3 regions of the Variovorax sp. 10N432 genome follow, and region 3 is predicted to be linked to each of the others. Evidence: riboswitches for the same ligand, from Rfam matches in the RefSeq annotation. Region 3 holds a riboswitch; each other region holds the start of a gene.
What was found. A riboswitch is a leader RNA that binds a small molecule or an ion and turns the genes downstream of it on or off. The one in region 3 is predicted to bind thiamine pyrophosphate.

Region 1: it holds a riboswitch for thiamine pyrophosphate, as region 3 does, so the genes downstream of both, AC1DF3_RS01800 (purine-cytosine permease family protein) here and AC1DF3_RS30005 (LuxE/PaaK family acyltransferase) in region 3, are expected to answer to the same signal.
Region 2: it holds a riboswitch for thiamine pyrophosphate, as region 3 does, so the genes downstream of both, thiC (phosphomethylpyrimidine synthase ThiC) here and AC1DF3_RS30005 (LuxE/PaaK family acyltransferase) in region 3, are expected to answer to the same signal.

Annotation. Positions count from the first base shown of each region.
Region 1 covers NZ_JBFTHX010000001.1:363,945-373,956, forward strand. The annotation lists gene AC1DF3_RS01770 (phosphoadenosine phosphosulfate reductase domain-containing protein) at 1-462, shown strand, start outside; gene cysD (sulfate adenylyltransferase subunit CysD) at 506-1,459, shown strand; gene AC1DF3_RS01780 (sulfate adenylyltransferase subunit 1) at 1,459-2,796, shown strand; gene fdxA (ferredoxin FdxA) at 2,840-3,169, shown strand; gene AC1DF3_RS01790 (NAD(P)/FAD-dependent oxidoreductase) at 3,127-4,191, shown strand; gene AC1DF3_RS01795 (phosphatase PAP2 family protein) at 4,273-4,857, shown strand; TPP riboswitch at 4,910-5,019, shown strand; gene AC1DF3_RS01800 (purine-cytosine permease family protein) at 5,091-6,428, shown strand; gene thiD (bifunctional hydroxymethylpyrimidine kinase/phosphomethylpyrimidine kinase) at 6,373-7,218, opposite strand; gene AC1DF3_RS01810 (FAD-dependent oxidoreductase) at 7,266-8,366, shown strand; gene thiS (sulfur carrier protein ThiS) at 8,363-8,560, shown strand; gene AC1DF3_RS01820 (thiazole synthase) at 8,570-9,388, shown strand; gene AC1DF3_RS01825 (thiamine phosphate synthase) at 9,385-10,012, shown strand, end outside.
Region 2 covers NZ_JBFTHX010000014.1:31,805-41,816, reverse strand. The annotation lists gene AC1DF3_RS17660 (patatin-like phospholipase family protein) at 1-835, opposite strand, end outside; gene AC1DF3_RS17655 (HAD family hydrolase) at 846-1,538, opposite strand; gene thiC (phosphomethylpyrimidine synthase ThiC) at 1,581-3,461, opposite strand; TPP riboswitch at 3,544-3,649, opposite strand; gene AC1DF3_RS17645 (VTT domain-containing protein) at 3,677-4,642, opposite strand; gene AC1DF3_RS17640 (DUF3047 domain-containing protein) at 4,680-5,531, opposite strand; gene AC1DF3_RS17635 (YchJ family protein) at 5,752-6,192, opposite strand; gene AC1DF3_RS17630 (acyl-CoA dehydrogenase family protein) at 6,305-7,435, opposite strand; gene AC1DF3_RS17625 (pyridoxamine 5'-phosphate oxidase family protein) at 7,461-8,090, opposite strand; gene AC1DF3_RS17620 (glutamate carboxypeptidase) at 8,095-9,342, opposite strand; gene AC1DF3_RS17615 (acetyl-CoA C-acyltransferase) at 9,390-10,012, opposite strand, start outside.
Region 3 covers NZ_JBFTHX010000039.1:6,740-16,751, forward strand. The annotation lists gene AC1DF3_RS29960 (ABC transporter substrate-binding protein) at 1-215, opposite strand, end outside; gene AC1DF3_RS29965 (cupin domain-containing protein) at 541-834, opposite strand; gene AC1DF3_RS29970 (CoA transferase) at 906-1,346, opposite strand; gene AC1DF3_RS29975 (DUF4148 domain-containing protein) at 1,361-1,960, shown strand; gene AC1DF3_RS29980 (SDR family oxidoreductase) at 1,969-2,736, opposite strand; gene AC1DF3_RS29985 (ABC transporter substrate-binding protein) at 2,733-3,749, opposite strand; gene AC1DF3_RS29990 (ABC transporter permease) at 3,763-4,530, opposite strand; gene AC1DF3_RS29995 (ABC transporter ATP-binding protein) at 4,527-5,273, opposite strand; gene AC1DF3_RS30000 (acyl-CoA reductase) at 5,282-6,751, opposite strand; gene AC1DF3_RS30005 (LuxE/PaaK family acyltransferase) at 6,748-7,860, opposite strand; TPP riboswitch at 7,929-8,022, opposite strand; gene AC1DF3_RS30010 (Rieske (2Fe-2S) protein) at 8,179-8,718, shown strand; gene AC1DF3_RS30015 (ATP-binding cassette domain-containing protein) at 8,741-10,012, opposite strand, start outside.

The DNA of each region.
Region 1 (10,012 bases), on a different contig from region 3:
GTGCCGGTGGTCTGGATGGACAACGGCTACAACACCGAGGCCACCTACCGCTTCGCCGACGAAGTGACGAAGCAGCTGGGCCTGGACCTGCACATCTACCTGCCGCGCCGCTCCCGGGCGCATCGCGAAGCGGTGGAGGGCCCGACGCCGGCGCTCGACGATCCGCGCCACGCCGCCTTCACGGAAGAGGTCAAGCTGGAGCCTTTCGCCCGCGCCCTGCGCGAGACCGCGCCGAAGGTCTGGTTCACCGCGCTGCGGGCCACTGACACGGCCGTGCGCGCGCAGATGGACCCGGTCAGCGTCAATCCGGACGGCCTGATCAAGGTCGCGCCGCTGCTGCACTGGTCGTCGAAGGACCTGTACGCCTACTGCGAAGCGCACGGCCTCCCCAACAACTTCGACTACGTGGACCCGACCAAGGGCGAAGACAACCGCGAGTGCGGACTGCATCTCGCGCACTGAACGCCAACGCCGCACCGATTCCCCGCATTCAAGATCGCACCCGATGAACGCCCGAACCGAACCCGACCTGCTGCTGTCGACCGCACAGACGCTGGCCCACCTGTCCAACACCCAGCTCGACGCCCTGGAAGAAGAAACCATCTTCATCCTGCGCGAGGTCGCGGCCTCCTTCGAGCGGCCGACCCTGCTGTTCTCGGGCGGCAAGGATTCGCTGGTACTGCTGAAGTGCGCCGAGAAGGCCTTCGGCGCCGGCCGCATTCCGTATCCGCTGCTGATGATCGACACCGGCCACAACTTCCCTGAAGTGACGGCCTTCCGCGATCAACGCGCCAAGGAACTGGGTGCCGAGCTGATCGTGCGCAATGTCGAGGATTCGATGAAGCGCGGCACGGTGCGCCTCGCCCACCCGGGCGAATCGCGCAACGTGCACCAGTCGGTGACCCTGCTCGAGGCGATCGAGGAATTCCGCTTCGACGCGCTGATCGGCGGCGCCCGCCGCGACGAGGAAAAGGCGCGCGCCAAGGAGCGCATCTTTTCGCACCGCGACAGCTTCGGCCAATGGCAGCCCAAGGACCAGCGGCCCGAGCTGTGGACGCTGTTCAACACGCGCCTCGCGCCGGGCGAGCATTTCCGCGTCTTCCCGATCTCGAACTGGACCGAACTCGACGTCTGGCAGTACATCGAGCGCGAGCACATCGCCCTGCCCTCGATCTACTACACCCACAAGCGCGAAGTCGTCGAGCGCCGCGGCCTGCTGGTGCCCGTCACCGAGCTCACGCCGCCGCGCGATGGCGAGCAGGTCGAAGTGCGCGACGTGCGCTTCCGCACCGTCGGCGACATCACCTGCACCTGCCCTGTCGACAGCCTGGCGGCCGATGCCGGCGACGTCGTGGTCGAGACGCTGGCGGCCGATGTCAGCGAACGCGGCGCGACGCGGATGGACGACAAGACCTCCGAAGCTTCCATGGAAAAACGTAAAAAGGACGGGTACTTCTGATGACCGCCGCAACTTCGATTCCGGCGGCCTCCGCCCAGCAAGCCGAGACCGGCGCCGCCCTGCGCTTCATCACCTGCGGCAGCGTCGACGACGGCAAGAGCACCCTCATCGGCCGCCTGCTGGTCGACAGCAAGACCGTGCTGCAGGACCAGCTGGCCGGCGTGCAACGCGGCGGCGAGACCGACCTGGCGCTGCTGACCGACGGCTTGTCGGCCGAGCGCGAGCAAGGCATCACGATCGACGTCGCCTACCGCTACTTCTCGACCGCCCATCGCAAGTTCGTGATCGGCGACGCGCCGGGCCACGAGCAGTACACGCGCAACATGGTCACGGCCGCATCGAGCGCCGACGCCGCCGTGGTGCTGGTCGACGCCACCAAGCTGGCCTGGGCCGGCGAAGTGGGCGACGGCGAAGTCGTCAAGCGCGAACTGCTGCCGCAGACCCGCCGCCATACCCTGCTGTGCCATCTGCTGCGCGTGCAGTCGATCGTCTTCGCGGTCAACAAGCTCGATGCGATCGACGATGCCGAGCTGGCTTTCGAACGCATCTCGGAGGCGCTCGCGAATTTCGCCGAAGCCGCCGGCGTGCAGGTCGCCGCCACCGTGCCGATCTCCGCGCTCAAGGGCTGGAACGTGGCGTCGCGCCACCCCGACTGGGCCGGCTACAAGGGCCCGAGCCTGCTCGAACTGCTCGAGCAGCTGCCGGTCACCGCGCAGGACGAGGCCGTGCCCTTCGCCTTCCCGGTGCAATGGGTCGAGAAGTTCTCGGCCTCGGCCGACACCTCGCGCGGCCGCCGCGTGTTCTGGGGCCGGGTCGCCAGTGGCCACATCGAGCCCGGCCAGCGCATCGCCGTGCTGCCGAGCAACCAGCACGCCACCGTGGCCCAGGTGCTGAGCCACACGCGCGAGCCCAAGGCCGTGCATGCCGGCCACAGCGCCGGCATCGTGCTCGACCGCGAACTCGACGTCTCGCGCGGCGACTGGCTGCTGGCCCCCGACGCCTTCGAGCCGGTGCGCGAGATCACCGCCACGGTGGCCTGGCTCGACGACGAGCCGCTGGTGGCCGGCCGGGTCTACTGGGCGCTGCAGGGCCACCGCTGGGTCAAGGCCAAGGTGGCGCGCATCATCGACCGCGTGAACATCACGACGCTGGACGCCGAGCCGACCGACAAGCTCGAAGCCAACGCCATCGGCGACGTGGTGCTGTCGCTGCAGCAGCCGCTGGCCGTGCTGCCCTTCACCCAGTCGCGCACCTTGGGCTCGCTGATCCTGGTCGATACCGCCTCGCACCGCACCTCCGCTGCGGTGCTGGTGCGCCCTGCCGCCACAAAGGCCTAAAATTCGGGGTTTTCCCGATCATTCCCTTCCGCTTGCCAAGAAAATGACCCACGTCGTCTCCGAATCCTGCATCCGCTGCAAATACACCGATTGCGTCGACGTCTGTCCGGTCGACTGCTTCCGTGAAGGGCCGAACATGCTGGTCATCGATCCCGACGAGTGCATCGACTGCGCGGTCTGCATCCCCGAGTGCCCGGTGAACGCGATCTACGCCGAAGAAGACCTGCCGGCCAACCAGCTGGCCTTCATCAAGCTCAACGCCGAACTGGCGCTGGCCGACGGCTGGAAGAGCATCACCAAGCGCAAGCCCGCGCTGCCCGATGCCGACGAGTGGAAAGACAAGACCGACAAGATCGGGGAGTTGGTGCGCTGAGTACGCCGGCTGCGCCCATCGAAACCGATGCGCTGATCATCGGCGCGGGGCCGGTCGGGCTGTTCCAGGCCTTCCAGCTCGGCCTGCTCGAGATCTCCTGCCACATCGTCGACGCCCTGCCGCGCGCGGGCGGCCAGTGTGTGGCGCTGTACGGCGACAAGCCGATCTACGACATCCCCGGCACGCCGGTCACGACCGGCAGCGGCCTGGCCGAATCCCTGCTGCGGCAGATCGCGCCGTTCAAGCCGCGCATCCATTTCGACGAGCAGGTCGCGACGCTGGCCCGCCAGGAGGACGGCCGCCTGCTGCTCGGGACCTCTCGCGGCAACGCCTTCCTTTGCAAGACGGTCTTCATTGCCGCCGGCGTCGGCGCCTTCGTCCCGCGGCGCATCGCGGTGGAAGGCATCGCCCGCCTTGAAGGCACGCGGCTTTTCTACCATCCCGACGCCCTCGAGCGCTTTGCGGGCCAGTCGGTGATCGTCCACGGCGGCGACGATGCCGCCCTGGAGACCGCGCTGGCACTGCTGCCGCTGGCCAAGGCGGTCACGCTGCTGCATCGCCGCGACGTCTTCCAGGCCGAGGAGGCCACGGTCGCGGCCGTGCGCGAGCGCATCGCCGCCGGCGCCCTTCGCCTCCAGGTCGGGCAGCCGGTCGGTTTCGATCCGGCCCATCTGCAGGTCGCCACGCCCGACGCGCAGACCGTCGTGCTGCTCTTCGACACCCTGATCGGCTGCCTGGGCATCTCGCCGCGGCTCGGGCCGATCGCCGACTGGGGACTGGCGCTCGAGCGCAAGCAGCTGCCGGTCGACACCGAGAAGTACCAGACCCAGGAGCGCGGGGTCTTCGCCGTCGGCGACATCAACACCTACCCCGGCAAGAAGAAGCTGATCGTCTGCGGCTTCCACGAGGCCACGCTGGCGGCCTGGGGCGCGGCGGCGATCGTTTTTCCCGACAAGTCGATCCCGCTGCAGTACACCACCACCAGCACGCGGCTGCACCAGCTGCTCGGCGTCGCCCACTGAGAAAGAACCGATCGATGCCTGAACTTGAGGTGAACACCCCGTTCATGGTGGGGACACCCGCTGGCCTTAGGATCGCCTGACATGCAGGACGTCAACATCTCTCTTTTCCAATGGCTCGGCGCGGGCCATGCGCCCGACGCGCAGTTCCTCTGGCTGGCGACGCTGCTGGCCGACGGAACCTCCTGGCTCTGCCTCGCACTGCTGGCCGTGGCCGCCTGGCGGCAGCCCGCACAACGCGGCTACCTGATGGCGACCCTGGCCGCCGCCGGCGCCGCCGCGCTGGCCGCGCATGCGCTGGCCCAGGCTCTCAATCTCCCGAGGCCCTTCGTCGCCGGCCTGAGCCCCAACTACATCGCCCACGGCGCCAGGGGTTCGCTGCCGAGCGCGCATGCGAGCGTGATGTTCACGCTGGCACTGGTGCTCTGTCTGCGCCCGGCCTTGCGAACGCTTGGCCTCGCGGTGTTCGCGATCGCACTGGTCACCGGCTGGGCCCGCATCTACGTCGGCGCCCATTTCCCGTTCGACATCGCCGCAGGGCTCGCGCTGGCGATCGTGATCACGGGGCTGTTCTGGGTGCTGTCCATCGGCGTGCGCCGCATCGTCCTGCCGCTGATCGCCCGCGACGATGCGCGCTCGGCAAAGCCCACGGGCACTCCCGCCGCCTGAGCGGGCCCGCCGGCCCCGGCCGGCTCTACAATCGACCTGCTTCGCCTGACGGAAGCAACGCTAGGGGTGCCGGCCCGCAACACGCAGTTGCAGGCCGGCTGAGAGAGTCCCTTTGAACCTGACTGAGGTAATCCTCGCGCAGGGAAGCTGGTCCGGCGGCCGCCACGTTTTCTCGCGCGGCGGTCGGGTCGCCGGCCTCGCCCACCTGCCACACACTTGCATGGAGCAAATGGATGGCAAACACAACCCATGAACAGGCCTCGGCCGCGGCCAACGAGGCGCTGACGCCGCTTGGCGAATCGCACCGCGTCTTCCAGTGGCGCGACCACATGGCGCTCTGGTTCAGCCTGGGCGTCGGCCTGCTGGTGATGCAGATCGGCGCCTATCTGGTGCCCGCGGTCGGCACCCGCGACGCGATGCTGGCGATCGTGCTGGGCTCCTGCATCGGCGCCGGCCTGCTGGCCTGGACGGCCCGCGTCGGTTGCGAAAGCGGCCTGGCCAGCGCCGGCCTCATGAACGCCACCTACGGCAGCGCCTTCGCGCGGCTCCCGGTGCTGCTCAACATCGTGCAGCTCATCGGCTGGACCACCTTCGAACTCGTGATCATGCGCGAAGGCGCCCAGGCCATCGGCGCGCAGGCTTTCGGCTGGTCGCTCGGCGGCCCGCTGGGCACCGTCCTGACGACGCTGCTGTGGGGCGCCGTGCTGCTGGCCTTGCTGGCCGGCTCGATGGTCAAGCTGGTGCGCCGCTTCGTGAGCCGCTTCGGCCTGCCGCTGGTGGTGCTCTCGCTGGCCTGGCTGAGCTGGCAGTTCGCGGCCCGGCTCCACGCCAAAGGACTGGACGCCTTCTGGACCCGCCCCGGCGACGGCTCGATGGGCATGTTCGGCGCGCTCGACCTGGTGATCGCCATGCCGGTCTCGTGGCTGCCGCTGGTGGCCGACTACGCACGCCACGGCAAGCGCAGCGCGGGCGGCCTGGGCGGCGCCTTCAGCGGCACCTGGATCGGCTATGTGCTGGCCAACATCTGGTGCTACGCGCTCGGCGTGATGGTCGTGAGCGTGGCCGAGCCCGGCACCGACCTGGTCGCCGCCCTGCTGCTGGCCCAGGGCGGCCTGGTCGCACTCGGCCTGATCCTGATCGACGAGCTCGACAACGCCTACGGCGATGTCTACTCGGGCTCGGTGTCGGCCCACAGCCTGCGGCCGCGCTGGAGCGTGCGGCGCTGGGGCCTGCTGCTGGCCGCGGTCTGCATCGGCTTCGCGCTGGTGCTGCCGATGCACACGCTCGAACCCTTCCTGCTGCTGCTGAGTTCGGTGTTCGTCCCGCTCTACGGCGTGATCCTCGGCCGGCTCGGCACCGGCAACGCGCCGGTGCCGCTCGGCAGCCGCCGCGTCGACCCGGCGGCGGCCGGCCTCTGGATCGGTGGCATCGCGGTCTACCACGCCTGCGCCGCCTGGGCGCCGCAGTGGGGCTCGGCGCTGCCGACCCTGGCCCTGACCTTCGTGTTGGCCCTGGTCACGCGCCCGGCACAGGCAGGCGAACGCTCGGCACTGGTGCAAAGCCGTGGTTGAGGGGACCGTGACCGGCGCCGACCTGCATGTCCGCGCCCGCCGCCATGGCGGCGACCACATAGCCGCGGGCGCGTTCCACCGCCACGGGCAGCGCATGGCCGAGCGCCAGGTGGGCAGCGATCGCCGACGACAGCGTGCAGCCCGTGCCATGCAGATTGCGGCTCGCGATGCGGCTGGAAGAGAGCCGCAGCCGCTCGCCGTCGGCCTCGGCCAGCAGGTCGACCACGTCGTCGCCCGGCAGGTGGCCGCCCTTGAGCAGCACCGCCCTGGCACCCAGGGCGAGCAGTTCGGTGGCCGCGTCGTCGAGCGCATCGACCCCGTCGATCGCATGGCCGATCAGCAGCGCCGCCTCGTCGAGGTTGGGCGTGACGACGATCGCGCGCGGGAACAGTTCGCGCACCAGCTCGGCCACCGTCTCGGCGGCGATCAGCCGGTCGCCGCTGGTGGCGACCATGACCGGATCGAGCACCACGTTGGGCAGCTTGTAGTGGTCGATGGCCCAGGCCACCACCTCGACGATCTCGGGCGCATGCAGCATGCCGAGCTTGACCGCGTCGACCCCGATGTCCTCGACCACCGCCTGGATCTGCGCCTTCAGGAAGGCCGGCGGCACGCCGTGGATGCCCGACACGCCAAGCGTGTTCTGCGCCGTCAGCGCGGTGATCGCGGTCATCCCGTAGCAGCCGAGGGCCGAAAAGGTCTTCAGGTCGGCCTGGATGCCGGCGCCGCCGCCGCTGTCGGAGCCGGCGATCGAAAGCACGCGTGCGTAGCGGGAAAATGCAGAGGTCATGTTGAAAATTATCGACCACGCACGCCGTGGCCCACGCTGAGCCCGCAATGAGCCCGTCGCAAGAATTCCCTTTCCGCTCCGCGGCCGTGCTCGGCGCCGGGCTCATGGGCCGGCTGCTGGCACTGGCACTGGCCCGGGCCGGCTGCGAGATCGACCTGTATGAAGCCGGTGGTCCGCAGGCCGAGGGCGCCGCCGCACGGGTGGCTGCTGCGATGCTCGCGCCGCTGGCCGAATCGGCCGTGGCGCCGTCCTCGGTCGTGCGCATGGGGCATCACGCGCTCGACCGCTGGCCGACGCTGATCGCAGCGCTCGCGGCCCCGGTGTTCTTCCAGCGCGAAGGCACGCTGGTGCTGTGGCACCGCCAGGACGCCGCCGAGGCCGCGCGGCTGCGCCGCGTGCTGGAGCGCACCGGCGAACGGGTGCCGGAGCTGCCCGCGATGCGCACGCTCGACGCCGCCGGCATCGAGGCCATCGAACCCGCGCTGGGGCGGCGCTTCGCGCAGGCGCTGCTGCTGCCCGACGAAGGCCAGCTCGACAACCGCGCCTTGCTCGACGCGCTGCTGGCCACGCTGCAGGCGCAGCCGAAGGTCCGGCTGCATTGGCAGGCGCCGCGCGCGCCCGACGACTTCAGTCCCGGCGCCACCGGCCAGCCCGAACGCGTGATCGACTGCCGCGGCCTCGGCGCCAAGCCGCAGTGGGGCGCGCTGCGCGGCGTGCGCGGCGAAGTGATCCGGGTCCATGCGCCCGAGGTCACGCTGCGGCGGCCGACGCGGCTGGTGCACCCGCGCTACCCGATCTACATCGCACCCAAGCCCGATCACCTGTTCGTCATCGGTGCCACCGAAATCGAGTCGGACGACATGTCGCCGGCCAGCGTGCGTTCCACGCTCGAACTGCTGAGCGCGGCCTACGCGGTGCACAGCGGCTTCGCGGAAGCGCGCATCGTCGAGATCGCGACCCAGTGCCGCCCGACCCTGCCCGACAATCTGCCGGCCGTGCGCGAGCTGCGCCCGCACGTGATGCAGATCAACGGCCTCTATCGCCACGGCTTCATGATCGCGCCGGCGATCCTCGACATCGCGCTCGAACTGCTGGCCACCGGCCAGTCGGCGCTGGCCGGCCGCTTCGGCCTCGCAACCCATCCATGAACCTGCTGATCAACGACCAACCCCACCAGCTGCCGGCCGGCGCGACGCTGTCGGACGCGCTTGCGCTCATCGAAGCCAAGCCGCCGTTCGCCGTCGCCGTCAACCGCCAGTTCGTGCCACGCTCGAACTACGGCGCGCATCTGCTGCAGGCCGACGACCGCATCGAAGTGATCCGCCCCGTGACGGGCGGCTGAGGACACACCATGACACCGATTCCCCCCAACGATCCGCTCGTGCTCTACGGCCAGAGCTTCGACAGCCGGCTGCTGCTCGGCACCGCGCGCTACCCCTCGCCCGACGTGCTCGAGGCGGCCGTCCGGCGCGCCCGGCCCGCCATGCTCACTGCCTCGCTGCGACGCCAAACCGCGACCTCGAACGGCGCCGGCAGCGACAACGGCTTCTGGGACCTGCTGCGCCGCCTCGGCGTGCCGGTACTGCCCAACACGGCCGGCTGTCACAGCGTGCAGGAGGCGATCGCCACCGCGCAGATGGCGCGCGAGCTGTTCGATACGCCATGGATCAAGCTCGAGCTGATCGGCGACGACTACACGCTGCAGCCCGACACGCTGAACCTTGTCGACGCCGCCGCGCAGCTGATCCGCGAAGGCTTCCAGGTGCTGCCCTACTGCACCGAGGACCTCGTGCTGTGCCAGCGGCTGGTCGATGTCGGCTGCCAGGCCGTGATGCCCTGGGCGGCGCCGATCGGCACCGGGCGCGGGCCGGTCAACCCCTACGCCTTGCAGGTGCTGCGCGAGCGGCTGTCGGTGCCGCTGCTGGTCGACGCCGGGCTGGGCTTGCCCTCGCATGCCTGCCAGGTGATGGAATGGGGCTATGACGGCGTCCTGCTGAACACCGCGGTGGCGCTGGCGCAGGACCCGGTCGCGATGGCCGGCGCCTTCGCCGACGCAGTGCAGGCCGGGCGCAGCGCGCACCATGCGGGCGCGATGGCGGCGCAGGATTCGGCCCAGCCGAGCACGCCGGTGCTGGGTACGCCTTTCTGGCATCACGCAGCATCCCAATGACCGCCATGACCGACCCCTCCACCATCGCACGGGCCATCGTGGCGGCCCACGCCGCGCGCTTTGGCACGACGAGCCACGCCACGGATTCGTTCACCTCCGACGACCCGGTCTACCGCGGCGCGAAGCAGGCCTGCGGCACCCTGGGCTTCATCGACATCGACGCCGAATGCCTGGCGCGCGCATGGCGGGCACAGAGCGAGCGCACCGGCCGCTTCGACGCCGAGGCCTGGCCCGACACCCCGGCCGATTTCGGCCTGCGCTCCTTTCCGCCGACGCGCCGCGACGACGCGTTTCCGCCCTGCCCCGAGAAGCTGGGCCTGTATGCGGTGCTGCCCGATGCCCCATGGGTCGGGCGCATGGCGCGCGCCGGCGTGCCGACGGTGCAGCTGCGCTTCAAGTCGGACGATGCCGGCGCCATCGAGCGCGAGGTGCGGGCGGCTGTCGAGGCGGTGCGCGGCACGGGCGCCCTGCTCTTCATCAACGACCACTGGAAGCACGCCATCGCTGCGCGGGCCTACGGCCTGCATCTGGGCCAGGAAGACCTCGACGCGCTGGCTCCCGCAGAATTGCGGACGATCCGCGACGCCGGCATTCGCCTCGGCGTCAGCACCCACGGCTACGCGG
Region 2 (10,012 bases), on a different contig from region 3:
GGATGAAGGGGCGGCTCTGCGCATCGAGGTAGCTGTTGGCCTGCATGCGGAACATGCGGGCCCGGTAGTTGCCGCCGCCGCGCACGGCGAGCCGCGGCACGATGCCACGATCGCGGCACTCCTGCGAATAGTTCTTGAGCGTCAGCGGGCTCAGCAGGATCGGCACCGCCGACGAGGCCGCGACCGCGAACGACAGCGGCACGCTCTGCAGGTCCGAGCAGATCAGCTCGAACTGGTCGGCCGTGAATTCGAAGGGCGTGCCCAGCGACATGTCGGTGGCCGCGATCACCAGCTGCGGATGGCGCGGGTTGCGCTCGATGTCGGCGTAGGTCTTGCCCTCGTAGATCTCGTCGAGCCGGCGCGCCAGCAGGTGGCTGCGGCCATACCAGGGCGATGTGAGGTCATGCAGGCTGCCCGGCCGAAGGGCCTGCAGGATCAGGCTGTTCTGGAAGTTCTGGCGCAGGAAGTCGCGCTCGAAGTCAGGCAGCCTGTCGGCACCGAAAGCCGCGTAGTAGGCCGCGAGGATGCTGCCGCCCGAGACCCCGCTGATCACGTCGGTGGCGTCGAGCAGGTCGGAGTGGCGGCCGTTCAGGTCGAACCTGGTGCGGCGCAGTTCCTCCAGCACGCCATAGCCGAAAGCGGCGGCACGCGCGCCGCCGCCGGAGAGCGTCACGGCGACCAGGATCGTGGGGTCGCGGCCCGACGCCGGCGCCATCAGGCTGGAAGTCGGCGGCGCCCGCTCGACCAGCGGCTCGTTGAGCCATGGCCGGATCGACGAACAGCCCGCCAGGCAGGCGGCGATCAGGAGACCACAGAGCGCGCGCAGGCCGGGCATGCGGTGGGTATCAGGCGACGGCGGGGCGCCAGTCGGCCAGCAGTCCGGGCAGCTGCGCCATGTCGGTGAAGATCTGTGCCACGCCGACGGCCCGCAGCGCTTCGGGCCCGCTGTGGCCGAGATCGCTCGGGCTGTAGCCGAACACGGTGGCGCCGGCTGCGACGCCGGCGGTGGCCCCGGTGACCGTGTCCTCGACCACCGCGCAGCGCGCCGGGTCGACGCCGAGCGCCGCCGCCGCCGCCAGGTAGACGTCCGGCGCGGGCTTGGAGCGCGGGGTTTCGTGGCCGCTGAAGATCCTGCCTGCGAAGCAGTCCAGGATGCCGATCTTCTCGAGCTGCAGCTCGACCTTGTGACGATCGGCGCCCGAGGCGCAGGCAATGCGGCCGTCCAGCGCCGCGTGCAGCGCGCGCACCGCCAGGGCGGCGTTGGGAATCGCGAGCAGGTCACGTTCCAGCGCCTCGTTGCGGCGGCCGCGGAAGCCGTGCAGCCACTCGGGCGTGATCGCGAAGCCGGTCCTGGCCTCGATCAGCGCGGCTTCGTCCTTGACCGCCTTGCCGGTGAAGATCCGCATCGATTCCTCGGTGCTGATCGCCCAGCCGAGCTCGCCGAGCATCTCGGCGAGCACGCGGTTGGTGATGGGTTCGGAGTCGACCAGGACGCCGTCGCAGTCGAACAGGACGGCGTCGAAGGGAGGAGCTTTCATGGGAGCGATCGTAACAACGTCGCCCCCCGGAAGCATGACGACTCAGGCTGGTCGGATCGGAATGTAGATCTCGCCGCCGGCGGCCTTGAACTCGGCCGACTTGCCGGCCATGCCGTCCTCGACCGCGTCGGTCGCCTCGATGCCGCGCTGGGCGGCGTATTCGCGCACCTCCTGGGTGATCTTCATCGAGCAGAACTTGGGCCCGCACATCGAGCAGAAATGCGCCACCTTGCTGCTGTCCTTGGGCAGGGTCTCGTCGTGGAACTCGCGCGCGGTGTCGGGGTCGAGGCCGAGGTTGAACTGGTCCTGCCAGCGGAACTCGAAGCGCGCCTTCGACAGCGCGTCGTCGCGCGAACGCGCACCCGGGTGCCCCTTGGCCACGTCGGCCGCGTGCGCCGCGATCTTGTACGCGATGATCCCCTGCTTGACGTCGTCGCGGTCCGGCAGGCCCAAGTGCTCCTTCGGCGTGACGTAGCACAGCATCGCGGTGCCGGCCCAGCCGATCATCGCGGCGCCGATCGCGCTGGCGATGTGGTCGTAGCCCGGCGCGATGTCGATGGTCAGCGGGCCCAGGGTGTAGAACGGCGCCTCGTGGCAGTGCTTCAGCTGCTCGTCCATGTTGGCCTGGATCAGGTGCATCGGCACGTGGCCCGGGCCCTCGATCATGGTCTGGACGTCCTGCTTCCAGGCGATCTGCGTCAGCTCTCCCAGGGTGCGCAGCTCGGCGAACTGGGCTTCGTCGTTGGCGTCCGAGGCGCAGCCCGGGCGCAGGCCGTCGCCGAGCGAGAAGCTCACGTCGTAGGCCTTCATGATGTCGCAGATGTCCTCGAAGTGCGTGTAGAGGAAGCTCTCCTTGTGGTGCGAGATGCACCACTTGGCCATGATCGAGCCGCCGCGCGAGACGATGCCGGTGCGCCGATCCGCCGTGAGATGGATGAAAGGCAGCCGCAGCCCGGCGTGGATGGTGAAGTAGTCGACGCCCTGCTCGGCCTGCTCGATCAGCGTGTCGCGGTAGATTTCCCAGGTCAGGTCCTCGGCCACGCCGCCGACCTTCTCCAGCGCCTGGTAGATCGGCACCGTGCCGATCGGCACCGGGCTGTTGCGCACGATCCAGTCGCGCGTGGTGTGGATGTTGCGGCCGGTCGACAGGTCCATCACGTTGTCGGCGCCCCAGCGGATCGCCCACACCAGTTTCTCGACCTCTTCCTCGATGCTGGAGGTCACGGCGGAGTTGCCGATGTTGGCGTTGATCTTGACCTTGAAGTTGCGCCCGATCGCCATCGGCTCGACTTCCGGGTGGTTGATGTTGGCCGGGATGATGGCGCGGCCGCGCGCCACTTCGTCGCGCACGAACTCGGGCGTGATGATCTTCGGGATGCGGGCGCCCATCGGGTTGCCGGCCAGCCGCTTCTCGCGCGCCTCGTCGGCCATGTACTCGGCCATCCATTCGCGCCGGCCGTTCTCGCGCAGCGCCACATACTCCATCTCGGGCGTCACGATGCCGCGCCGGGCGTAGTGCATCTGCGTGACGTTGGCACCGGCCTTGGCGCGGCGCGGCGTGCGCTGCAGCGCGGCGGCGCCGGCGCGCAGCTCGGCGATGCGCTGGGCATCGCGGTCGGCATGGGTCGCGCCATCGTCCAGCGCGAGATGCAGGCGGCCCTCGTAGCGTTCGGTGTCGTTGCGTTCGGAGATCCACGCATCGCGCACGCCGGGCAGCCCGCGGCGGATGTCGATGTCGGCCGCCGGGTCGGTGTACGGGCCCGAGGTGTCGTAGAGAGACACCCGCTCGCCATTGGTCAGCGCCACTTCGCGCACCGGGACGCGCAAGTCGGGCCGGCTGCCGGCGATGGCGCCCTTGGTCGAGGCCGGGAAGGGCTCGCGCGTGAGCGTGAGCAGGGAAGCGAACTTGTCGCTGGCATTCATGCGGGGCACTCCTGTTCTTGAAAACAAAGGGTGCTCCGCGATGCCTCTGGACGGCATCGCTCCGGAAAAGGGAGTGGGGGTGCCGGGGAGTCGCAGCTCTTCTTACGCTGGTATGAACCAGATCAAGTTCGCGGGTTCGGCGGCTTGGCCATCTCAGCACGCATCTGCGTGCACCCCGGAGCGGGGCCGATTCTAGGTGCCTTGCGGCCCCGCAATCAAGCGGAGTGTGCCGCCGCCAGTGGCGGAACCGTCCGCATCGGCTCGGCGGCATGCAACGCCGCCCAGGCGTCCAGGCCGCCCGCCAGCACGCGCACCCGCGGCAGGCCCGCGCCCATCAGCACGCGCGCCGCCGCGATCGCCGTGGCGTCGTCGGGGCAATCGCAGAAGACGACCACTTCGCGGCCATCGGCAAAAGCCGAGAGCCGCTTCGGCAGCTGCTTCAGGCCGATGCCGATCGCGCCCGGGATCGCCCGAGCGTCGAGCGCGCGGGCCTCGTCCGAGCGGACGTCGATGACTGTCGGGCCGGCGCCCGCCGCCAGGGCCTCGCGCAAGGCTTCGACCTGGATGTGGACGATATCGTCGACCTGCTGCGCCAGCCGGCGTTGCCGCCAGCGCCAGCCGATGAAGGCCGCCAGCGCCAGCACGCCGATCGCCAGCGCGCCCAGGCCGATGTTGGAGATCACCGCGAGGACGTCCTGGATCGCTGCATGGAAGATCCGGCCCACGAACAGGCAAAGCAGGGTCCAGATCAGCGCGGCCACGGTTTCGTAGGCCAGGAACCGCAGGTTCGACATGCCAAGGGCGCCGGCCATCGGCGGCGCCACCACCGAGACACCGGGCACGAACTTGGCTGCGATCAGCGACCACCCGCCCCAGCGCCCGAGGATCGATTCGCTGCGTCGGACGCAGGAGTCGGGCGACAGCGAGATCCGGCACAGCAGCCGCATCACGCGGTAGCCCCAGCGGCGCCCGGCCAGGAACCAGACGCCGTCGCCGAGGATGTTGCCGAGCACCGCCGCCAGCACCACCGCGACCACGGACAGCTGCCCGCCGACCGTCAACCCGCCCGCCACGACCAGGAACGGCACGGCCGGTACCGGCGCCCCGAGGCGCGTCGCGAGCGTGGCGGCGAAGACCAGGGCGGCGCCCTGGCTGGCGAGGAGCGAGACGAAGTCGTTCATGGTTGTAGTGACGTGGAGGCCGGGGCCAGGTGAGCCGCTATTGGCCCTGAGCCGGCCGGTCGGCCGACGCTGGCGCGGGCGAGGCGGCCGCCGCGGCCGCCGGCGAGGGCGGATTGCCGCGGAGGTCGAGATCCGAGAAGTAGGCGATGCCGTGGCCGTGGGTGTTGTCGGCGTCGGCCGAGACCGCCACCGCCGTCACGTCGGGCCGGATGTCGCCGGCCTCTTCGCCGAAGGCACGGCGGTAGTCCGACAGCAGGTTGCGGCGCTCGGAGGTCCAGCTGCCCGGCTTGGCCGCGGCGCCGGATTCGAGCACCACCATGCGGATGCGCTTGGTGAAGGCGTTGTCGAACGCGTTGCCCTTGGCTTCCTTGTTGTCCCAGACGTAGCACAGGGTCTCGGTCGGCACCGCCTCGCCGGTGGCGCGGCGCGCCAGCGACAGACGGGTGCGCTCGCCGACGGACAGCCGGTCGGCCGGGAAATCGAAGAACACGCAGACCTTGGCCGCGCCATCGTCGCCGGAGCGCGTGCGCAGGTCGGCGCCCTCGACGAAAGACTCCACCCGCCAGCGCCAGGCCAGCGTGGCCTGCTCGTTGAGCTCCACTCGGGCGGGATGCACCAAGTTCCCGTAGGAGTTGTCGGCATCGACCTTGAGCACGCGCTGGCCGTCGAGCTGATCGACCTCGAAGCGGGTCGGCGACTTGTTGGGCAAGGTGGTGAAATGCCACGGCGCGGGCGGCTGGGCTCCGGTCGCGCCCGAGAAGGGCGTGAGCAGGTTCTTGTCCTGCGCGCGCGCGTCCGGCGCGGCCAAGAGCAGCGCGGCCACGGCCGGCAGCGCCATCGCGGCGCAAAGCCGCCCCCAATCCAGCGTGCGGTTCGTCCAGCTGCCCATGGTGCACCTCTTGGCCTGCGGCCGGTTGAGCGGATCGTCGCTGCGCCTTCGGCGCAACAATCACAGGGTACGGAGTGTGAGGCAGGAGCGGCGCAAGATAAATAGCCCGGAAGGAATCGCTCTGTCGCCGCAAGGGACACAATCCGTCGGGATTGCTACGAAATCAATAGCATCGATTCGAGTCCGGGTGCGGGCCGACGGACCTTTCCGACCAAATCCGTCAGTGAAGGTCGCCGTCGACGTAATACCAGCGATGGAGCCCCTCGTCATCCTCCTGGCGCACGAAGCGGCTGCGCTCGTGCAGCCGGCTCGCCTCGCCGGCGCCGTTGCGCTGGCGGGCGACGAACTCGACCTCCGCGTGGTCGGCATCCAGCACCGAGCGCGAGCGGACGTCCAGGCCCAGCCATTTCACGGCAGGCTCGAAGTCGATGCTCGCCGGTCGGGTCGAGGCGTGCCATGTGGCCAGCAGGTAGTCGGCGCGTTCGCGCACGAAGGCGGTGTAGCGCGAGCGCATCAGCGATTCGGCATCCGGTGCCGGCGTGTGCGCAAAATCGTCCACGTAGCGGCCGCAGCACTGCGTGTAGGCCAGGGGCAGCTCCCGCCGGTCGCGGCGCCCGCAGGGGCAGGGGACACGGGCGGGGCTGGAGGGGGATGCGGACATGAAAAAGGCGTGGGCGAGGGAAAGTTCCAGGGCGTATTGTGCAGAGCCCACCTGATCCGTTGAGGACAGAGCAAAAATTGCTGCGCAATTTCTTGGTCTGTCCCGCAAGGTCTCAGGCTAGCGCCCGCTGGATCAGCAGCTTCTGGATGTCAGAAGTGCCTTCGTAGATCTGGCACACGCGCACATCCCGGTAGATGCGCTCGAGCGGAAAATCGTTGACGTAGCCGTAGCCGCCCAGCGTCTGAATCGCGGCGCTGCAGACCCGCTCGGCCATCTCGCTGGCGAACAGCTTGGCCATCGCCGCCTCCTTGAGGCAGGGCCGGCCGGCGTCGCGCAGGGCGGCCGCATGCCAGATCAGCTGCCGAGCCGCCTCGAGCTGGGTGGCGCATTCGGCGAGCCGGAAGCCCACCGCCTGCTGGTCGAAGATGCTGCCGCCGAAGGCCTGGCGCTCCTTGGCATAGGCCAGCGCCACCTCGAACGCGCTGCGCGCCATGCCCACGCTCTGGGCGGCGATGCCGATGCGCCCGCCCTCCAGCGCGCCGAGCGCGATCTTGTAGCCCTCGCCTTCCTGGCCGATCAGGTTCTCCAGCGGGATGCGGCAGGCGTCGAAATTGATCTGCGCGGTGTCGCTCGAATGCTGGCCCAGCTTGTCTTCCAGCCGCGCCACGTTGTAGCCGGGCGCGTCGGTCGGCACGATGAAGGCGCTCATGCCGCGCTTGCCAGCGCCCTTGTCGGTGACCGCGATCACGATCGCGACCTGCCCGTTCTTGCCGCTGGTGATGAACTGCTTGACGCCGTCGATCACCCAGCCGTCGCCCTCCTTGCGCGCCGTGGTGCGCAAGGACGAGGCGTCGCTGCCGGCCTGCGGCTCGGTCAGGCAGAAGGCGCCGAGCATGCGGCCCTGCGCCAGCGGCTGCAGCCACTGCTTCTTCTGCTGCGCATTGCCGTAGCGCATCAGGATCGCGTTGACCGGGCAGTTGGTCACGCTGATCGCGGTGCTGGTGCCGCCGTCGCCGGCCGCGATTTCTTCCAGCACCAGCGCCAGCGTCAGGTAGTCGAGCCCGGCGCCGCCGTCTTCCTCGGGCACGCAGATGCCGTAGGCGCCGAGCGCCGCCAGGCCTTCGTGCGCGGCCTTGGGAAAGCTGTGGTCGCGGTCCCATTGCGGCGCGTGGGGCCAGAGCTCGGCTTGGGCGAAGGCGCGCACGGCGTCGCGGATGGCTTCCTGGTCGGGGGTCAGCAGCATGGTGGTGGCATTCGGTGAGAGGGAATCAGGGCGTGGGCTTGCGCTCTTGCGCAATCTGGTCGCGGTAGCGCGCAAGCATGTCGGCGGCGGGTTCGGGCGCCTCTGTGACACGAGTCTGGTCGTGAAGCATCTGGTTCAGGCTCGGCAGCACGCTGCGCGCCGGCCAGCTTGGAGTCTGCCAAAGATCCGAGCGCATGAAGGCCTTGGGACAGTGCAGATACGCTTCCTTCACCTGCACCTCGACGACCAGTCGCGGCCGCTGGCGCTCCTGCGCAAATGCATCGACGAAACCGGGTTCGTCGCGCAGGCGGGCGATGCCGTTGACGCGCAACGTCTCTTCCACGCCGGGGACCATGAAGAGCAGGCCGATTCGCGGGTCGGCCAGCAGGTTCTCAAGCGTGTCGAGCCGGTTGTTGCCGCCGCTGTCCGGCACCCACAGCGTGTTCGGGTCGGCGACCTTCACGAAGCCTGGAAGTCCGCCGCGCGGCGAAGCATCGAGCAATTGGCCCGGCGCACCCGCGCTGGCAATCACGCAGAACGGCGACAGCGCGACGAAACGCTGGCAATGCACGTCGAGTTGCGTGAGTTGCTTGCGCAGCGCCCGCTCGCCGGGCGCTGCATAGAGCGCGCGCAACTCATCGAGGGTGCGGATCATGGGCCTACTTGCCCTGGCCGAGGTCCATGATCAGCTTGCTGGCCATGTACAGCCGGCGCGGGATCGCGCTGCTGTCCACGTACTCGGCCTTGTCGCTGTGGTAGCCGAAGCCCGGCAGGCCCAGGCTTTCGATGACCGGCTTGCCCGCGAGCGCCGCATAGGCGGCGTCGGTGCCGCCGCCGGTGCGCTCGACGATGGCGAGCTCGCCACCGGCTTCCTTGTAGTAGCCCACCGCCTTGTCGACGAGCTTGCGGCCGCCCTCGCCCGCGTTGAAGGCCGGACGGCCGCGCGTGACGAGCACCTTGACCTCGGCCTCCGGCAGCTTCTTCTGCTGCGCCTTGTGCTCGAGCGTCTTCATCGCGGCATCGAAGTCCTCGTTCTTCGCGTAGCGCACGTCGGCATTCAGCGTGGCGCTGGCCGGGATGATGTTGGACACCGCGCCGGCCTTGCCGATGGTCCAGTTGAAGCGCAGGCCCTTGGCCTTGTCGTCGATGTCCATCGTGCGCAGCACCAGGTCGGAAGCTTCGACCAGCGAATTGACGCCGAGCTCCGGCGCCGCGCCGGCATGCGAGGCCCTGCCCGTGATGTTGACCTGGACGTAGGCGATGCCCGAGGTGCCGAGCGAGAGGTCTTCCTTGCCGGCGCCGGTGGGCTCGAACGACAGCACGTAGTCGGCCTTGGCGGCCTCTTCCTGGATCAGGTCGCGCGAGCCGAAGGAGCCCTTTTCCTCGTCGGTGTTGAACAGCACCGTGATCGTGCCGAAGTCCTTGAAGCCGCGGTCCTTGAGCAGCTTGAGCGTGTGCACGACGACCGCGTTGCCGCCCTTGTCGTCGGCGATGCCGGGGCCGTAGGCCTTGTCGCCTTCGACGCGGAACGGCGCCTTGGCGAGGATGCCCTTGAGGTAGACCGTGTCCATGTGCGAGAGCAGCAGCAGGTTCTTGCCGCCCTTGCCCTTCAGCTTGCCGACGATGTTGTCGCCGACCACAATGCCGGTCGATTTGCTGCGCGTGACCGTGAAGCCCAGCGCCTTCAGCTCGGACTCGAGGTAGCTGCCGGCCGAGGCCATGCCCTCGCCGTCACCGGTGCCGGTCTCGATGTTGACCAGCGTCTCGAGCGTCTTGATGACGGCGGGCTTTTCGGCCGTGGCGGCAGCGAACAGGGCCTGGTCGCGGGTCTGGCTCCAGGCGGCGGGTGCGACGAAGGCGGTGGCGAGCAGCGCGGCCAGCGCGCTGCGGGGGAAAACCGAAGGCATCGAAAAGGAACTCCGAAAAAGAAGAAGAGTGATTCTAGGAAGGCGGGTCAGACCAGCTCGATCGCCACCGCCGTGCCTTCGCCGCCGCCGATGCAAAGCGTGGCGACGCCGCGCTTCTTGCCGCGCTGCTGCAGCGCATGGATCAGCGTCACCATGATGCGCGCGCCGCTGGCGCCGATCGGGTGGCCCAGTGCGCAGGCGCCGCCGTGGACGTTGACGATGTCGTGCGACACGCCCAGCTCGTGCATCAGCGCCATCGGCACCACCGCGAAAGCCTCGTTGACCTCCCACAGGTCGACGTCCTTGACGCTCCAGCCGGTCTTCTTGAACAGCTTGGCGACCGCGCCCACCGGGGCGGTGGAGAACCACTCGGGCTGCTGCGCATGCGTGGCGTGGGCGACGATGCGGGCAATCGGCTTGGCGCCGTTCTTCTTGGCGCCGCTGCCGGTCATCATCACCAGCGCCGCTGCGCCGTCGTTGATCGACGAGCTAGACGCCGCGGTGATGGTGCCGCCGTCCTTCTTGAAGGCCGGCTTGAGCGTCGGGATCTTGTCGAGCTTGACCTTGCCCGGGCCTTCGTCGATCTCGATCACGGTGTCGCCGCCGCGGCCCTTGACGGTGACCGCCGCGATCTCGGCCTTGAAGGCGCCGGAGCTGGTCGCCGCCTTGG
Region 3 (10,012 bases):
GCGTAGCGCCAATCGATGGTCAGATTCCTGCCTTCCGCAAAGCCGAGCTCAGCCAGTCGGTTGATGAATGCCGCATTGATACGATCATCTTCTGCGGAGTTCTTTGCGGTGAGCCCGAACCAGGCGATGTGATACGTCCGGCCCCGAACCTGGGCCAGCGCCGTGGTCCCAAGGGCGCAAGCGAAGCCAGAGATGATCCGACGACGGTCAATCATGCCCCACCTCCTAGCAGTCTTGAATCCGCCCCCGAATTGGGAGGCGGTGACACTGAATCATGCCAACCCAGCTACCCGCAGGTCAAGGAGAGAGCAATGGTGCCGGCGGCGAAGGCATTGAGCGTCCTCTCCCAGAGCGGGTCGACCGTCCGCAACGGGCCCATCTGCGACATCCACGGTTCGCGAGCGACCGACCGCAGCCAGTCTGATGGGCCCTTCGAAGCAGGGAGCGGAGGGGCGCTGATTTTGAAGGGCCGCAAGGCGGTGTAGTGCAAGTCGGCGGCGGAGATGATCGCCGCCGACGCGAGTTCCACGCCTACAGGACTCAGCGCGGGATGCGGCGCGCAACCCAATAGGTCGCGCCTTGAGGCCCATAGCGCTCGGCATGCGGCATTCCGCAGGCCACCACGAAAGTGTCGCCAGGTTCCAGGTGTTGTGTCTTTCCAGCACACGACAGCCATATGTCGCCCCGGGTGACGATCGCCTCCGCATCGAACGGATGGCTGTGGGTTTCGATCTCCAGTCCTGAAGCCCAGACGCGCTCCAGGACTTCGTCGAAACCTTCGGCAAGCGCCTGAGCGCGAAACTTCTCCATTGTGTCGACTGCTTTGAGTTGCATGAGACGGCTCCTAAGCTGGCAGATGATTCTCGAACGAGCGCCACGACCGGGGAGTGGCCCGCTCGTTCGCTTCAGACCTTCGATCCAGACAACGACTCGAACTCGCGGCGCAGCGCGTCGCCATTCTGGTCGACCATGGGTGCCTGCGGATAGAACGCTTCGTCCCACTCCGTTGCGTACGGCGTCGCCGGAATCTCCGCGACCAGGCCGCGCACCTTCATGGGCCGCGTGCGCAGCTGGGGATGCTGGATCAGGTCGTGCACGGAGTTGATGGCGCCATACGCGGTCTGCGCCTCGGTGAGCCGATCGACCGCCTGCGCATAGGTCAGCTCGGCGAACACGTCGCGGATCAGCGACTCCAGGTCGACCCGGTTGCTGGTTCGCACGTTGTTGCTCGCGAATCGGACGTCGGTCGCGATGCCATGTCGAAGGCCAGGAATATTTCGCAAACGGGCGCCGTACCGCATCACGAGGCCGAGAGGCTCAACCGCGGCACAGGTGGTGCCATTCAACCCAGGAGATCGACATGCGACCATTCGAACCCACACTCGCCCCCGGGACGGGCAGCTCGCAAACGGCGCGGCGCTGGAAATTCGCTCGCGCCACGTCCGCCTTGTTCCTTCTCGCCGCACTCGGTGCAGCCGCCCATGCCGACGGGGGCATGACACGTGCGCAGGTCAAGGCCGAACTGGCCGAGGCCATGCGAACCGGCAACATGCTCGCCGCCGGCGAAAGCGGCATGACCCTCAGGGAGTCGAGCCCGCAGCGCTATCCTGCGCCGGTGGTCGCACTCGGCAAGTCACGCGCCGAGGTCAAGATGGAACTGGCCGACGCCATCCGGACCGGGGACATCATGACCAACGACGAGAGCGGCCTGAGGGTCAACGAGGAGTTCCCGCAGCGCTTCCCGGCGCGGATCGTTGCAGCAGGAAAGTCACGCGCCGAAGTCAAGGCCGAGCTGGCCGAAGCGATCCGTACCGGCGACATGCTCGCGAACGATGAAAGCGGCCTGAGGCTCAACGAAGAGCTCCCGCGGCACTACGCCAAGGCACGCTCGGCACAAGGCGGATCGCCCCGGCTGATGACCGCCGAGGCGCCTTCGGCTGCAGGCCGCGCTGCGCAGTGATGCGGGCTTCATTTCATCACCAGGCCGCCGTCGACGAACAGCACCTGCCCCGTCATGAAGCGGCTCCAGTCGGAAGCAAGAAACAGCACCGGCCCCGCCACGTCCTCGGGCCGCGCGATGCGCCGCAGCGGCGTCGCAGCGATCAGCGACTCGCGGAACGCCTCGCGGGTCGCGCCGCTGGCCTGCGTCGGGTAGACCAGGCCCGGGGCGACGCAGTTGACGCGGATGCCCAACGGCCCCAGTTCGGCCGCCAGGTTGCGGCTGAAGCCGACCAGCGCCGACTTGGCGGTCGTGTAGTCGTGGTACGGGATCACCGGGCGCTCGACCAGGTCGCTGACGATGTTGACGATGCTGCCCCGGGCCCGCTGCCTGAAGTGCGGCAGCACGGCCTTGCAGACGTTGTAGGCGCCGCCGACGGCGCCATCGAATTGCGCCTGGTAGTCCTGCCACGCCGTCTCGTCGAACAGGGCGCGGCGCTGCGGGTCGAACGCATAGGGGCGGAATGCGTTGTTGACCACCACGTCGATGCGGCCCGCGTCGTCCAGCACCTGTTCCACCATGGCCTGCACGGCCACGGCCGAACCGACGTCGGCCTTCACCGCCCAGGCATCGCCGCCGGCGGCCTTGCAATCCGCGACCACGGCGGCGGCGGCGTCTTCATTGCGCAGGTGATTGACCACCACCGTCGCGCCTTCGCCGGCGAAGGCCCGGGCAATGGCGGCGCCGATGCCCCGGCTCGCGCCAGTCACCAGCACCACCTGGGTGTCGAACCTCATGGCGTCGACCTCGATCGCGACGGCAGCAGATCCGTGCCGACCACGTCCTTGATTTTGATTTCGTGCTCGATCAGGCCCAGCTTGCGATAGGCATCCGCAGCCCGTTGCAGCGCCTCCAGGTCGAAGGCGCCCAGGCCGTTGCGCTCGGTGTTGGCCGACACGCTGGCGGCATTGCGCAGGCGGATCACTTCCAGGTTGGTGGCACGGTCGGTGCCGTCGATGGCGTATTTCACCGCCAGGCCGGCCGCTTCGTCGGGATTGGCGATCATCCACGCCGCGCTCTCGCGATAGGCCTTGAGGAAGCGCTTGAGCAACGGCTTCTTCTGCTGGTAGACCTCTTCGCGGACCACGAACAGGTCGCTCGACACGTTCAGGTAGTTGCGGACCTCCATCACGTTGACATCGCCGATCCCCTTGTGCCTTCCCACCAGCAGGCCGGTGTCGGTGGCGGCGGTCGCGTCGACCTGGCCTTGCAGCAGCGGCGCGAAGTTCAACAGCCCCGTGACGACGATCGTGACATCGGATTCGGACAGCCCGGCCTGGTGCAGCAGCACCAGCAGGTTCTGGCGAGTGCCGCTGGACAGGCTGTAGACGCCGATCTTCTTGCCCTTCAGGTCGGCCGGCTTGCTGATGTTGGCGGACTTCAGCGAGACCACGTTGAAGACATTCTGCGGGTAGATGTCGTAGATCGCGCGCAGCTTCTCGCCCTTGTCGAGGGCAGCGAAGAACGCTCCCGGGTCGGTGAAGGCGACGTCGGCCTGGCCGGTGAGGATGTTGCGGATCGCGTCGCCCCCGCCGGCGCCCGGCACGTAGGCCAGATCGATCCCGTTGGCCTTGTAGAAGCCCTTGTCGGGCTCGACCAGCAGGTGCGTGATCTCGGTGATCGGCTTGCTCCAGCCAGCCACCGTGAGCTTCTCGAGCGGGTCGGCGGCGTGGGCGCCGCGGGCGGCCGTCAGGGCCAGGAGCGCGGCGCTCGCGAGCAGCGCGGTTCGGCGAGCGATGGGTCTTTGCATGGCAGTGGTTCCTTCATGAGCTTCGGGTGTAGGGCAGCAGCAGTCGCCTCTCGACGGCCAGCGTGATTTCGTAGAGCAGCAGCCCGAGCGCGGCGATGACCACCAGCACCGCGAACATCAGGGGCGTGTCCATCATCCCTTGCGAGGCGATGATCAGCGCGCCGAGCCCCTGGCTGGCGCCGATGAACTCGCCGACCACCGCCCCGACGAGCGCCAGGACCACGGCCACCCGCAGCCCCGCCAGGATGCCGGGCAGGCCGGCGGGCAGTTTCAGGCGAAGAAGGGTCTGGCGCCGGGTGGCGCCCAGCATGCGGAACAGTTCCAGCCGCTGCGGGTCGACCTGCTGCAGGCTGGTCACGGTGTTTTCCATCAAGGGAAAGAAGCAGATCAGCGCCGTGATCACCACCGTCGACGTCATGCCGAAGCCGAACCAGACGATGAAGAGCGGCGCCAGCGCCAGCTTGGGGACCACCTGGCTGACCACGATGTAGGGCTTCAGCAAGCGTTGCAGCAGCGTCGACTCGGCCAGGACCACGCCGCTCGCGAAACCGATCAGGCAGCCGAGGCTCAGGCCGAACAGCAGTTCGAGGCCGGTCGCGCGGATATGGGGCCAAAGGTAGCCGGTGGACAGCCCCATCCAGAGCGACTTCATCACCGCCGAGGGCGGTGGCAAGACCAGCGTCGAGACACCGGAGGCGCGCGACGCCAGTTCCCATAGGGCAAGCAGGGCCAGCAGCAGCGCCCAGGCGCCAAGGCGCGCGCGAACCGAGGCCTTCTTCATGCCGCCTCCAGGTCCATCGCATCGCGCACCTGCGCGCAATGCCGGTTGAAGGCCTCGCCGTAGCGCATGGCCGGCGCGCGGGGCCTCTGGACCTCGACGCGGATGGCGCTGACGATCCGGCCGCGGTTCATCACCGCGACCTGGTCGCCCAGGTACACCGCTTCGGCGATGTCATGCGTGACGAACAGGACGGTGGTGCGGCGCAGCCGGCACATCTGCAGCAGATCGTCCTGCAGTTCGCCACGGGTGATCGCGTCGAGCGCTGCAAAGGGTTCGTCCAGCAGCAGCAGCGACGGCTCGAGGATCAGGGCGCGGGCCAGGGCCACGCGGCTCTGCTGGCCACCCGACAACTGCCGGGGGTAGTGCTGCGCGTGGCCGGCCAGGCCCAGCAGTGCCAGCAGCTGCTGCGCCTTGTCGATCTCGTCGGCGGACGGCTTGTGCTGCAGCGACACCGGCAGCAGCACGTTGTCGATCACGCGGTGCCACTCGAGCAGCGTGGGCGACTGGAAGACGAAGCCCAGCTGCGGGCCGGGCGCCAGCACCGGCCTGCCTTGCAGGCGGATGCTGCCGGCCTGCGGATGCAGCAGGCCGGCGGCGAGCTTGAGCAAGGTCGTCTTGCCGCAGCCGCTGCGTCCGACCAGGCAATGGAACTCGCCTTGCGCGATGCGCCAGTCGACGCTGCGCACCACCGGCGGCCAGCCGGGAAAGGTGAAGCTCACCTGGTCGATGTCGAGGAAGCTCACATCGATCCCTAGTCGGCGTAGGGCGCCAGCGGGTCGGCCGCGATCTCTGCCGACTGCTCGATCTCGACCATTCGAACCAGATCCAGCAGGTTGAACCGGCCGTCGTGGTGCCAGCCCGCTTCCGGCGAACTCATGGCGCCGATGGCGCTGATGCGGGTCACGCCAGCGGCGCCCAGCAGTTCGGCCAGCCGGAACAGCTCGGCCGGCGCCGCGGCCACGCCCGCGGTCTGCAGGAAGGGCCGGTGCGCCTCGATCCGAGCGACCACCTGGTCCAGCGCATCGACCGCGACGACCTGGATGCTGCGATGCGATGCCGTCGGCGCCAGCTCCTTCACCTCGTCGGTGTAGGCAACGCCGAAGGCCGCGCCGTCCTCGCCGATCAACCCGTCGCCGCCTCCGTCGCCCACGGCCATCGCCTGCAGCTCGATGCCCTGGCGCCAGCCGGCCACCGTGGCCGAATCTTCCAGCGACAGGGCCCGGCGCGGGAAGCGGTGCTGCAGGTTGGCGAGCTCGCTCGCGAGGTAATGAGCGAACTCGCGCGGCGACACCCGGCCGCCGCGTTCGACGTAGAAGACATGGGGGGAGTAGCAGCCTTGCTGGTCATAGCGCATCACGTCCCAGGCGGCCAGGCGTGCCGTCGCCGGCGCTTTCAGGGCATCGAGGGCAGAGGCGCTGACCAGGCCGAAGCCCAGCTTGTGACCGTAGGCCAGGAAGCGCGTCGTGACCGGCAGCCGGCGCCGGATCTGGTCCAGCGCATCGTTGCCGCCATAGGCCAGCACCGTGTCTGCCTCGGCATACAGCGCCGACGCCTGTTCCTCGTCGCCGCCCTTCCACCACACCACGGCCAGGCAATCGGCCAGCGGCGGGTGGACTTCGGCCAGCAGGCGCGCGAACAGGCCCGCGAACAGCGGCTCCGCGCTCGGCAGCTTGCCGATGTTGCCGGCCTTCACGAGCAGCCCGCAGACCAGGCTCCAGAGCGCAATGGCCGGCACGTTGCCGGCCCAGACGTGGACCAGAAGCTCCGGCCCGAAGGCCCTCGCCGCGCCGCCCTTGGGGCGCGGCTGGAATTCGTCGAGCAGCTTGGGGTTGGCGAAATCCTCGGCGACGAAGCGATGCAGCTGCGGCGCGCGAAAGGTCTTGAAGAAGGCCGTGAGGCCGAGGCGGACCATCTCGGCGTCGTAGCCGGTGACGATCGGCAGCAGCTGGTCGAGCTCCCTGCGGTATGGATCGGCCGGGTCCAGCAGCCGAGCCATCGCCCGATCGACCACGTCCACGATCCCGGACACGGTCATGGTCTTCAGATGGCGGCGGCTGGCGTGCCCGACACGCACGGCAAGGGCGCGCATCTGATCCGCACTGAGCACCGGAACGGCGACCTCGAGCCGGGTCGGGCCCGATTCGAAGCGCAGGGACCGCCACTGCACGTCCGCTGGCGCCAGGCCCGGCAGGTAGCCGGCGGTCGCATGCAGCGTCGTCATGCGGCGGCCCGGATGAATTCCTCCACCGCCAGCGAGCAGCCCTTGGCCTGCGCGCCCTCGGCGCGACCGAGCAGCAGGAAGCCGCCGTCCGCCGCCAGGCCTACGTCCTCGGTCAGGATGGTGGTCACCGAATTGAAATTGGCGAGATCGCAGTGAACCAGGATCCCGCGCTCGGCAGGCGCGACTTCACGGCCCGTGAGCGGGTCGACCAGACGCGAGCGGATCCAGTGCGGCCCGGACTTGACCGAGGGCACCGAGGCGTTGCCCGCATCGTAGAACTGCGTGCTCAGCTCGGTCATGCCATACATGTTGATGCAGTCCGATCGCTCGATGCCGAGCAGCGCGGACAGCTCCGCATAGAAGGTGTCGAGCGGCAAGTCGCGTGACTGTCCCTTGTAGCCGCCGGTGTCCAGCACCCGGCTGCCCGCCGGCAGGCGGAACGACTGGCCGCGCCGCTTGAGCTCGTCGATCAGGTGCACGAAGCTGTAGCTGGCGCCGAGCAACGCGAAGGGCTCGCCGCGCTGCTGCGCATCCGACAGGGCCTCGCAGAGTCCCGGCAGGTCCAAGCCCTGCGGACTCATGAAGTAGCGGCTCTCCGCGGTTCCGAACGCCTCCATGGCCAGCGCCAGATAGTGGGCGAGCGAGGAATTGGCCAGCACGGTCTCGGTGGGGAACAGGATACCCATGCGCATCGGGCCATGCCCCCGCATGAAGCGCTGTGCGAAGTTGCCGATCATCGAGCGGTCGTAGACCGCCAGCGTCGGATGAAAATGGCGGCCCTTGACCTCGCTGCGGGTGGTGCCGCTGGTCATGAAGACCCGGTCGGTGGCGGCCGGCGGCTCGCAGCGCAGCGGCAGTTCCTTGAAGGCGTCGATCGGTACTGCCGGGATGTCGCTCCAGCGCTTCACGCTTCGCGGAGTCGCGCCGCGCCGCTGGCAAAAGCGCTTGAAGGGCTGGTTGTTGGCGTACTGGTAGGCGAACAGTCGCAACGCCAGGCCATCGAAGTCGGCGTCGGTGCAACCGTCTTGCGCGATGAAGGCGAGGACGGCAGCGACCACGTCGCTGGCTGCCGCCGTGGGTGCAGGTGGATTCGCAGAGGAATTGTGCATAGGGCCTTCTTCGTGACCGTGAAACGGGTGCTCCGAAGGCCGCTTCGGGGTCGGCAGGATGTGCCGATGACCCAAGCAGCTGCTCTTCTTCCGCCGGTGTTAACCGGTTCAAGTTCGCGGGTTTGAATCTCAGCACTGTGACGTGCACCCCGGAGCATCGTGGATTTTAGGCGCATTCGCGCCTGCCGCCGTGCCGGCCCGCGATCGGCTCCTTGCCCATCAAGTCAGGCAGGGCGAGAGAGGGATGATCCCTTCATGGACGTGGAGCCCGATCCAGTCCTAAAGTCTTCATCTTCTTGCTGACTTCCTCGATACGAAGTGACCCTGCGTCGCGTTCTGCTTGTGATCGCATTCCTGGTCGCCACGGGTGCCTGGATTGCCTTCGTTTATTGGATGACGGGGATGGAACGCAAGGAGCCGGCCTACCTGGAGATCGACCTCACGGAGATTCCGCCGGGCAGCCCGAAGTTCTACACCTTCCAACGTACACCCCTGGCCCTCGTGCGAACCACCGATGCGATGCTCGATGACCTTCGGGCGCAAACCGCCCACACCTGGAACCATCGTCCGATCGCGGCCGGGCGTCCATCGTTCTTCATCTACTCCCTGGTGAGCCCGGCCGACGGATGCGAGGTCGATCACGTGCCCAGCGGCGCGGACCGCTACGCGCCAGTGCGTCCGTGGCAAGGCGGCTATCGCGATCCATGCCGTTTTGGCGAATGGGACTACGCTGGCCGCGCGATCAAGCAGTACGCGGACCAGGACGCGCGGCTGCTGCAGATGGCCGACCTGGATGTGCCGGACTTCGAAGTCAGGGACTACCACATCTTGCGCATCACTCGTGCTCCGAAGCGATAGTCGAGACCGGTGTTTTGAGAGTTCAGCATGCCTCCAGCGAGCGATCGGCAGGGCGCTGCGGACCCAACTGACCCTCGAGCCACTCGCACATCGCGCTTGCGCTCTGCTCGAAGCCGATGATCGCCGAGTAGTGGTCGGCGCCCGGTTGAGGTGCGCACAGCGACAGGTTGCCCGCATCGGTCCAGGCAGAGTGGAAAGTGGTCGACTGCCGCACGAACTCCGCGCTCTCCTCGCCGCCCCATGTCAGCAGAACCGGCGTGGGACAGGCGCGAATCGAGAACAGCGGCGAGTTGCGCCGGATCACGCCGTCGTCCAGCTGAATCTGCGGCTGCAGGTAGCTGTGGCGCAGCGGTTCCAGGTCGTACAGGCCGCTGACCAGAACGGCGGCCCGGAACGGATCTTCAGGCAGGCCGTAGTCGTCCGACCAGCGCGTCTGCAGTGCCATGGCCGCCAGGTGGGCGCCGGCCGAGTGCCCACCGACGGCCACGCGCGCCGGATCCCCGCCGTGCCGCTCGATGTTGCGCAGCACCCAAGCCAGTGCCGCCCGCGTCTGGCGCGTGATCTCGTCGATCCCGACCCAAGGCGCCAAGGCGTAGTTCACGACCACTGTCGTGATGCCCAGCGCATGCAAGCCCAGCGCGACACAGCTGAAATCACCGGCCGAGAACGCCCGCCAGTAGCCTCCGTGGATGAAGACGAAGACCGGCGCATCGGACTGCGCCGCCGGGAAGATGTCCAGCGTCTCGGCCAAGGTCGGCCCGAAGGGAACGCCCTGCAGGCCGGGCAAGCGCTCGCGAGCCAACCGGCTCTGTTCGACGTAGTGCCGCTGGTAGGCGCCCGGGTCACTCAGCCGGGCCGCCGGGTTGTACTCGGCGTCGATCTCTGCCTGGCTGGCGAACTGGCGGTAGAGCATGGGTGGCTTCATCACAATCCCAGGTAGGCTTGACGGATCATCGGATCGTCGATCAATGCCGCCGACGGGCCATGACGCACCACATGGCCATCTTCCATCACGTAGGCCGTGTCGGCAATCGACAGCGCCGCATAGACGTTCTGCTCCACCATGCCGATGGTCACGCCCTGGGCACGGATCGAACCGCAGCGCGGCGAACACCTCGTCGGCCATGGCCGGCGCCAGGCCCAGGCTCGGCTCGTCCAGCAGCAGAACGCGCGGCATGGACATGAGGCCGCGCGCCAACGCCAGCATCTGCTGTTCACCGCCGGACAGCAGGCCGGCCGGGGTGGCGCGCCGCTCCTTCAGCCGCGGGAAAAGCTCATACATCAGGTCCACCCG